One region of the Pantoea sp. ABR1s genome, then DNA from elsewhere that is predicted to be linked to it. Evidence: predicted binding sites of a transcription regulator. Region 1 holds the regulator's gene; each other region holds the start of a gene.
The links. Region 1 encodes sigma-54, which starts transcription at its own class of promoters, with help from an activator protein. Its sites were predicted from a motif close to GTTGGCACANNTTTCGCTNT; they were not measured.
Positions count from the first base shown of each region.

Region 2: the regulator sigma-54 is predicted to act here: its motif matches at 1,460-1,479, upstream of glnA (glutamate--ammonia ligase).
Region 3: the regulator sigma-54 is predicted to act here: its motif matches at 1,317-1,336, upstream of ACXKZD_RS02325 (gamma carbonic anhydrase family protein).

Region 1 covers NZ_CM173823.1:3,675,568-3,678,833, forward strand. The annotation lists gene lptA (lipopolysaccharide ABC transporter substrate-binding protein LptA) at 1-23, shown strand, start outside; gene lptB (LPS export ABC transporter ATP-binding protein) at 29-754, shown strand; gene rpoN (RNA polymerase factor sigma-54) at 803-2,236, shown strand; gene hpf (ribosome hibernation promoting factor) at 2,258-2,545, shown strand; gene ptsN (PTS IIA-like nitrogen regulatory protein PtsN) at 2,698-3,177, shown strand; gene rapZ (RNase adapter RapZ) at 3,225-3,266, shown strand, end outside.
Region 2 covers NZ_CM173823.1:101,355-104,620, forward strand. The annotation lists gene glnA (glutamate--ammonia ligase) at 1-1,310, opposite strand, end outside; gene typA (ribosome-dependent GTPase TypA) at 1,749-3,266, shown strand, end outside.
Region 3 covers NZ_CM173823.1:474,026-477,291, reverse strand. The annotation lists rRNA gene ACXKZD_RS02330 (16S ribosomal RNA) at 1-1,121, opposite strand, end outside; gene ACXKZD_RS02325 (gamma carbonic anhydrase family protein) at 1,612-2,166, shown strand; gene ACXKZD_RS02320 (DUF1488 family protein) at 2,133-2,390, opposite strand; gene aroE (shikimate dehydrogenase) at 2,387-3,205, opposite strand; gene tsaC (L-threonylcarbamoyladenylate synthase type 1 TsaC) at 3,209-3,266, opposite strand, start outside.

The DNA of each region.
Region 1 (3,266 bases):
ACAGCGGAAAGAAGAGTAACTGATAGCTATGGCCACATTAATCGCAGAAAACCTGGCGAAGGCATATAAGGGCCGTCGCGTGGTAGAAGATGTCAGCCTGCAGGTCAAATCCGGAGAGATTGTCGGCCTGCTGGGCCCGAACGGTGCAGGTAAAACCACCACCTTTTACATGGTAGTGGGCATTGTGCCGCGTGACGCTGGCCGCATTATTATTGATGATGAAGATATCAGCATCCTGCCGCTGCATGCCCGTGCGCGTCGTGGCATCGGCTATCTGCCGCAGGAGGCATCGATCTTCCGTCGCCTCAGCGTCTACGATAACCTGATGGCGGTCTTGCAGATCCGTGACGACCTGACCGAAGAGCAACGCCAGGATCGTGCTCGTGAGCTGATGGAAGAGTTTCACATTGAGCACCTGCGCGACAGCATGGGCCAGGCACTTTCGGGTGGTGAGCGACGTCGTGTTGAGATTGCGCGGGCGCTGGCGGCTAATCCTAAATTTATACTGCTGGATGAACCTTTTGCCGGTGTTGACCCCATCTCCGTTATCGATATTAAGAAGATCATTGAGCATCTGCGTGACAGCGGCCTCGGTGTGCTGATTACCGACCATAACGTACGCGAAACGTTAGCGGTCTGTGAGCGGGCTTATATCGTCAGCCAGGGGCACCTGATCGCACACGGCACACCGAATGAAATTCTTGCGGATGAGCAGGTTAAGCGGGTTTATTTGGGTGAAGAGTTCAGACTCTGATAAGGTGTCGTTAATACCGATGTTTACCTGGGAACGATCATCCTGTCTATGAAGCAAGGTTTACAACTCAGGTTCAGCCAACAGCTGGCAATGACTCCGCAATTGCAACAGGCGATTCGCCTGCTGCAACTCTCTACGCTTGAACTCCAGCAGGAGCTTCAGCTTGCGCTGGAAAGTAATCCGCTGCTTGAGCAGACTGACCTGCATGAAGAGATCGATTCACGGGAGTCTTCAGAGGCCGAGGCGCTGGATACACGCGAAGCGCTTGAGCAGAAAGAGATGCCTGATGAACTGCCGCTGGATGCGACCTGGGATGAGATCTACACCGCGGGTACGCCTTCCGGCACCGGCACCGATTACCAGGATGATGAGTTACCGGTTTATCAGGGCGAAACAACCCAGTCGCTGCAGGATTATCTGATGTGGCAGGTCGGACTGACGCCGTTCAGCGATACCGATCGCGCCATTGCCACCTCTATTGTCGATGCTATTGATGACACCGGGTATCTCACCGTTTCGCTTGAGGAGATCCTTGACAGCATCGGCGATGATGAGCTCGAAGCGGATGAAGTTGAAGCGGTGCTGAAACGCATCCAGCGCTTTGACCCGATTGGTGTTGGCGCGCGCGACCTGCGTGACTGCCTGCTGGTGCAGCTTTCACAATATGCGCCCGAAACGCCGATGCTGGCAGAGGCGCGTCTGATCGTCAGCGAACATCTCGATCTGCTGGCAAACCACGACTTCCGCAGCCTGATGCGGGTCACACGCCTCAAAGAAGAGGTGCTGAAAGAGGCGATGCTGCTGATTCAGTCGCTGGACCCGCGTCCGGGTCAGTCGATCAACACCGGCGAACCAGAATATGTCATTCCCGATGTGCTGGTGCGTAAGATCGGCAGCCGCTGGACGGTTGAACTCAATGCCGATAGCGTGCCACGTCTGAAGATCAATCAGCACTATGCGGCAATGAGCGGCGCGACGCGGAACGACAGCGACAGCCAGTTCATTCGCAGTAATCTACAGGAAGCCCGCTGGCTGATTAAGAGCCTGGAAAGCCGCAATGATACCCTGCTGAAAGTGACGCGCTGTATTGTTGAGCAGCAGCAGGCCTTTTTCGAGCAGGGTGAAGAATTTATGCGCCCGATGGTGCTGGCGGATATCGCCCAGGCCGTTGAGATGCACGAATCGACCATCTCCCGCGTTACCACGCAGAAGTATCTGCACAGCCCGCGTGGCATTTTTGAACTGAAGTACTTTTTCTCCAGTCACGTGAATACCGAAGGTGGCGGTGAAGCCTCCTCTACCGCGATTCGTGCCCTGGTGAAAAAATTAATTTCGGCGGAAAATCCAGCCAAACCCTTGAGCGACAGTAAACTGACCTCCATGTTATCTGATCAGGGGATCATGGTGGCACGGCGTACCGTCGCCAAATATCGTGAGTCTTTATCCATCCCGCCATCGAACCAGCGTAAACAACTGGTTTGAAAGAAATGAGAAGGAAGACCTATGCAGCTGAACCTGACCGGGCAACACGTTGAAATCACTCCACCTCTGCGTGAATTCGTCAACGGTAAATTTGCCAAACTGGAACACTATTTTGAACATATCAATCAGGTCTATATTGTCCTGAAGGTTGAGAAAGTCACGCAGGTGGCTGACGCAACACTACACGTGAATGGTGGCGAGCTGCACGCCACATCCGAAGCGGAAGATATGTATGCGGCCATTGACGGACTGATCGATAAGCTCACCCGTCAGCTGACCAAACACAAAGATAAACTGAAAAAACACTAACCTTCACGCTAGCGACGCGCGCCTGGCGCGCAGAGCCGACAGGATGGGGCGGATAATCCGCCCCGTTTTGTCATCTGAGCAGGCGCCGTTTGTCACACGCGTCAATACGCGCTGGCGGTGAATGGCCTGGTGAACACGCAAGTGAAACGATAATGAACAACGATCTCACACTGGAATTGAGCACAGTGCTTTCGCCAGACTGCACCCGCAGCGGCGTCCACTGCCAGAGCAAAAAACGTGCGCTGGAAATCATCAGCGAACTGGCCGCTAAGCAGCTCAACCTGCCGCACCAGACGCTTTTCGAAGCGATCCTGACCCGCGAACGCATGGGCAGTACCGGTATTGGTAACGGGATAGCCATCCCGCACGGCAAGCTGGAAGAGGATACGCTGCGCGCGGTTGGGGTGTTTATCAGCCTCGAACAGCCGATTGCGTTTGATGCCGTCGACAACCAGCCGGTCGATCTGTTGTTTGCCTTACTGGTCCCGGCTGACCAGTGCAAAACACATCTGCACACCCTGTCACTGGTGGCAAAGCGTCTGGCAGATAAAACGGTTTGCCGTCGTCTGCGCGCAGCGCAGAGTGATGAAGAGCTCTATGCCATTATTACGGAAGTCCAGTCGGATCAGTAACGCGTCTTTACCGGCCGGGTGCCGGTTTTAAAACGGGAGAGAAGGTCATGGTGCTGATGATCGTTAGCGGTCGTTCAGGCTCGGGGAAG
Region 2 (3,266 bases), 480 kb from region 1:
TCAGTGAATACTCCGCCGCGGGTCAGGAACTCGCGATCTTCGTTCAGTGCATTCAGCGCTTCTTCCAGAGAGCCTGCAACTTTTGGAATCTCAGCTTCTTCTTCCGGTGGCAGGTCATACAGGTTTTTGTCCATCGCATCGCCAGGATGGATTTTGTTGATGATGCCATCCAGGCCAGCCATCAGCAGTGCGGTGAACGCCAGGTATGGGTTAGCCGCTGGATCCGGGAAGCGCGCTTCGATACGACGCGCTTTCGGGCTGGCAACAACCGGAATACGGATTGAGGCTGAACGGTTACGGGCAGAGTAAGCCAGCATAACCGGTGCTTCGTAACCCGGGACAAGACGCTTGTAAGAGTTGGTGGTCGGGTTCGCCAGGGCGTTGATCGCTTTAGCGTGCTTGATGATACCGCCGATGTAGAACAGCGCCATTTCAGACAGGCCGCCGTACTTATCGCCGGCAAACAGGTTCTGGCCACCTTTGGAGAGTGACATATGGCAGTGCATGCCTGAACCGTTGTCGCCAAACATAGGCTTCGGCATAAAGGTCGCGGTTTTGCCGTAAGCGTGCGCAACGTTGTGAACCACATATTTGTAAATCTGAATTTCGTCCGCTTTTTTGGTCATGGTATTGAAGCGGGTTGCCACTTCGTTCTGACCCGCGGTCGCCACTTCGTGGTGATGCGCTTCAACAACCAGGCCCATCTGCTCCATGGTCAGACACATGGCAGAACGGATGTCCTGTGATGAGTCAACCGGTGGAACCGGGAAGTAGCCGCCTTTCAGACCTGGACGGTGACCTTTGTTACCGCCTTCGTACTCTTTACCGGTGTTCCATGCCGCTTCGATATCGTCGATAGCAACGTGTGAACCGGACGTCGATGAGCCGAAACGGATGTCATCGAACAGGAAGAATTCTGGTTCTGGTCCAAACAGTACGGTATCAGCGATGCCGGAAGAGCGCAGGAAATCTTCAGCGCGCTTAGCGATAGAGCGTGGATCGCGGTCGTAGCCCTGCATGGTGCCTGGCTCGAGGATGTCACAACGGATGATCAGCGTAGAATCTTCGAAGAAAGGATCCATGACCGCCGTGGTGGCGTCAGGCATCAGCACCATGTCTGATTCGTTAATGCCTTTCCAGCCGCCGATAGACGAACCATCGAACATTTTGCCTTCTTCGAAGAAGTCAGCGTTAACCTGGTGAGCAGGGATCGTAACGTGCTGTTCTTTACCTTTGGTATCGGTAAAACGCAGGTCAACAAACTTAACTTCATGCTCGTTCATCATCGAGAGAACGTGTTCAGCGGACATACTCAACTCTCCTGGAAATGGTCTTTCATTATCTACATGGCGAGGAAACGTCGTTTCCGGAATACGTTGCGGGAAAACAACTCCCTGACCAACCTCTTCCGGCACGCTCTTCAACCGACATCTGTCTGGCGTTTACGCTTGATTTAGATAAAGCGAATTCTGTGCCAACTTTTTTGATGATGCTTAAATCGCCTTGTGGTGCACCTTTTTGTCATAAAGCGGCTGCACCACGATCGTTTTATTGCACCATTGTGGTGCTTAACGGTCGTCTGATGGCACTATTTTGGTGCATCAGACCAACTTAGTGCATTTTCTGCACCGGTAACAGGGCAAATTGGCCTCCATGCAATAAACTTTCAGTGAAAAGTGTGATCGTGTTCAGTCTTCCGCTTAATCAGTGTACAATAACGCGCTATTTCTAATGCCTGAGGCAAAGCTGTGATCGAAAATTTGCGTAACATCGCCATCATCGCGCACGTTGACCATGGAAAGACCACCCTGGTTGACAAACTGCTGCAACAATCCGGTACTTTTGATGCCCGTACCGAAGCAACAGAGCGCGTGATGGACTCCAATGATTTGGAGAAAGAGCGTGGGATTACCATCCTCGCAAAAAACACCGCCATTAAGTGGAATGACTACCGTATCAACATCGTTGATACCCCGGGACACGCCGACTTCGGTGGTGAAGTTGAGCGCGTCATGTCCATGGTGGACTCGGTGCTGCTGGTTGTAGATGCGATGGATGGCCCTATGCCGCAAACCCGCTTCGTGACCAAAAAAGCGTTCGCGCATGGTCTGAAGCCGATTGTGGTTATCAACAAAGTAGACCGCCCTGGTGCGCGTCCGGATTGGGTTGTTGATCAGGTCTTTGACCTGTTCGTTAACCTGGATGCTACTGATGAGCAGCTCGACTTCCCTATCATTTTCGCCTCTGCGCTGAATGGTATTGCTGGTCTTGAGCACACCGACATGGCTGACGATATGACCCCGCTGTATCAGGCGATCGTCGACCACGTTGCACCTCCGCAGGTTGAGGCTGACGCCCCACTGCAGATGCAAATCTCTCAGCTGGACTACAACAACTACCTGGGCGTGATCGGCATCGGCCGTATCAAGCGCGGTAAAGTTAAGCCTAACCAGCAAGTCACTATCATCGATAGCGAAGGCAAAACCCGTAACGGTAAAGTCGGTAAAGTCCTGACTCACCTGGGTCTTGAGCGTATCGACAGCGACCTGGCAGAAGCGGGCGATATCATTGCTATCACCGGTCTGGGCGAGCTGAACATCTCTGACACCATCTGTGATCCACAGAACGTGCAGGCGCTGCCAGCACTGAGTGTCGATGAGCCAACAGTTACCATGTTCTTTAACGTCAACACCTCACCGTTCTGCGGTAAAGAAGGTAAGTACGTGACTTCACGTCAGATCCTTGAGCGTCTGAACAAAGAACTGGTTCACAACGTGGCTCTGCGCGTTGAAGAAACCGAAGATGCTGACGCGTTCCGCGTATCAGGTCGTGGTGAGCTTCACCTGTCAGTTCTGATCGAAAACATGCGTCGTGAAGGTTTCGAACTGGCGGTATCCCGTCCGAAAGTTATCTTCCGCGAAATCGATGGCCGTAAACAGGAGCCATTCGAGAACGTTACGCTGGATATCGAAGAGAACAACCAGGGTTCAGTCATGCAAGCCATGGGTGAGCGTAAGGGCGATCTGAAAAACATGGATCCGGATGGCAAAGGCCGCGTACGTCTCGACTACGTGATCCCAAGCCGTGGCCTGATCGGCTTCCGTAACGAATTCATGACCATGACTTCCGGTACCGGTCTGCTCTACTCTACCTTCAGCCACTACGATGACATTCGTGCGGGCGAAGTGGGCCAGCGTCAGAACGGCGTACTGATCTCCAACGGTCAGGGTAAAGCAGTTGCGTTTGCACTGTTCAGCCTGCAGGAC
Region 3 (3,266 bases), 860 kb from region 1:
AAAGGATAAGGGTTGCGCTCGTTGCGGGACTTAACCCAACATTTCACAACACGAGCTGACGACAGCCATGCAGCACCTGTCTCAGCGTTCCCGAAGGCACCAAAGCATCTCTGCTAAGTTCGCTGGATGTCAAGAGTAGGTAAGGTTCTTCGCGTTGCATCGAATTAAACCACATGCTCCACCGCTTGTGCGGGCCCCCGTCAATTCATTTGAGTTTTAACCTTGCGGCCGTACTCCCCAGGCGGTCGACTTAACGCGTTAGCTCCGGAAGCCACTCCTCAAGGGAACAACCTCCAAGTCGACATCGTTTACGGCGTGGACTACCAGGGTATCTAATCCTGTTTGCTCCCCACGCTTTCGCACCTGAGCGTCAGTCTTTGTCCAGGGGGCCGCCTTCGCCACCGGTATTCCTCCAGATCTCTACGCATTTCACCGCTACACCTGGAATTCTACCCCCCTCTACAAGACTCAAGCCTGCCAGTTTCAAATGCAGTTCCCAGGTTAAGCCCGGGGATTTCACATCTGACTTAACAGACCGCCTGCGTGCGCTTTACGCCCAGTAATTCCGATTAACGCTTGCACCCTCCGTATTACCGCGGCTGCTGGCACGGAGTTAGCCGGTGCTTCTTCTGCGGGTAACGTCAATCGATAAGGTTATTAACCCCATCGCCTTCCTCCCCGCTGAAAGTACTTTACAACCCGAAGGCCTTCTTCATACACGCGGCATGGCTGCATCAGGCTTGCGCCCATTGTGCAATATTCCCCACTGCTGCCTCCCGTAGGAGTCTGGACCGTGTCTCAGTTCCAGTGTGGCTGGTCATCCTCTCAGACCAGCTAGGGATCGTCGCCTAGGTGGGCCATTACCCCGCCTACTAGCTAATCCCATCTGGGTTCATCCGATAGTGAGAGGCCCGAAGGTCCCCCTCTTTGGTCTTGCGACGTTATGCGGTATTAGCCACCGTTTCCAGTGGTTATCCCCCTCTATCGGGCAGATCCCCAGACATTACTCACCCGTCCGCCACTCGTCACCCAAGAGCAAGCTCTCTGTGCTACCGTCCGACTTGCATGTGTTAGGCCTGCCGCCAGCGTTCAATCTGAGCCATGATCAAACTCTTCAATTTAAGTTTGATTTGCTTAAACAAGTTAAGCGGTGCTCATCTGTAAAACGTCATAATGAATTTCATTATGTGTTCACTCGTGAGGCTTGATATTTTTTACGTCCGGAGACGCTGATATCAATCCTGCGAGTGCCCACACAGATTGTCTGATAAATTGTTAAAGAGCAGTGCGAACAGTGCGTTAGCGTCCTGTCGCGAGGTGGCGTATATTACGCTTTCCTCCTGCAGAGTCAACCTCTATTTCAGAAGTTTTTCTCCGGCGGCGCAGTCTCCTGTGCCTCTCAACCTGTCATCCCGTTGCCGGTGTTCCGTGTCGATGGAGGCGCATTATAGGGATCCCGTTTCAGAGCACAACCCTTTTTTTGGATCTTTTATCTGAACGGTTATAAATGATCCAGATTGATGAGATCGCCAGCGATCCAGGCCAGAATTGGCTTGTCAGCTGCCTGAAATCGCATCAGGCTGCATTGAAAACAGAACAAAGGAGAACATGATGACTTCCGCCCTACGTCCATATAAAGACCTTTTCCCGCAAACCGGCCAGCGCGTTATGGTCGATCCAAGCAGTGTTGTGGTCGGTGATGTCATAATGGAGGACGACGTGAGCATCTGGCCGCTGGTTGCGATTAGGGGGGATGTGAATCAGGTGCGCATTGGTGCCCGTACTAATGTACAGGACGGCAGCGTTCTGCACGTTACGCATAAATCAGCGTCTAACCCGCAAGGCTTCCCTCTTATTATTGGCGAGGATGTCACGATCGGGCATAAAGCGATGTTGCACGGCTGTACCATTAGCGATCGCGTGCTGGTCGGAATGGGATCGATTCTGCTTGATGGCGTAATAGTAGAAGAAGAGGTGATGATTGGTGCCGGAAGTCTGGTGCCGCCAGGTAAAAGACTGGAGAGCGGCTATCTCTATCTGGGTAGTCCGGTCAGGCAGATCAGGCCGCTGAATGACAATGAGAAGGAAGGTTTACGCTATTCCGCTAATAATTATGTCGCCTGGAAAGAGGATTACCTGGCGGGAGATAACCAGATCCAGCCCTGAGCATCAATATTATCCTGACGGATAGCCGCTTCGGCCTCATCTTCCAGATCCCAGCGATGGTGCTGAAACAGCGCCATCGCCTCCCCTTCACCAAAACGTGAAGCCAGCGACTTCCCGCTGATTGCACAGGTCAGCCGCATGCCGTTGACCAGCACCGGGAAACAGACCGCGTTCAGTTCAGCATTATAGGTTTCATCATCAGGAAACTGTATCGCCTGATTCATGGCTGCATGGCCTGTTTAAGCTGGGTAATCACCGGCGCGATTTCCGGCATCACACCGTGCCACAGATAGAAGGCATGAGCAGCCTGCCCCACCAGCATGCCCAAACCATCTGCCAGATGAGCCGTGCCCTGCGCCTGACACCAGCGCAGGAAAGGCGTCAGCCCGCTTTGATAAAACATGTCATAACAGCGCACATCAGCATGAATGACTGCTGCAGGTAAAGGAGGGGTTTCGCCATTCACGCCGCTTGAGGTCGCATTAATGATCAGATCAAAGTGCTGATCTGCCAGCTGCTCAAAACCACATGCGCGGATAGTGCCGCTCGCTGCAAACAGGCCAGCCAGCTCTTCCGCCCGCGCGGCGGTACGGTTAACAACAGTGAGTGTCACGCCTGCTGAGAGAAGCGGCAGAATGACCCCACGTGCAGCACCGCCCGCCCCCACCAGCAATACCTTGTCACCAGAGTTGATCATCTTCAGCCGTTCAAGATCGCTTAACAGCCCGATACCATCCGTGTTGTCACCCAGGATCTGCCCATCGCTGAGTTTTTTCACCGTGTTTACCGCGCCGGACAGGGCTGCACGTTCGCTGAGCTGATCGGCAAATTCCCATGCCTGCTGTTTAAAAGGTAACGTCACGTTGGCGCCACGGCCTCCCTGTTCGAAAAAGGCAGAGAGCGCCTGAGGAAAACCATCTATCGGGGCACAAATCCGACCATAGCGATGTTCAATGCCCGTCTGTTCAGCGAAAGCCTGATGGATCAGCGGAGATTTACTGTGGTTGATCGGATTACCGAAAACGGCGAATTGATCCATGAATTAGCCCTGACGTATAAGTTCGCCGCTGATGACATCGCGGATTTCAGAGGGATTGAGC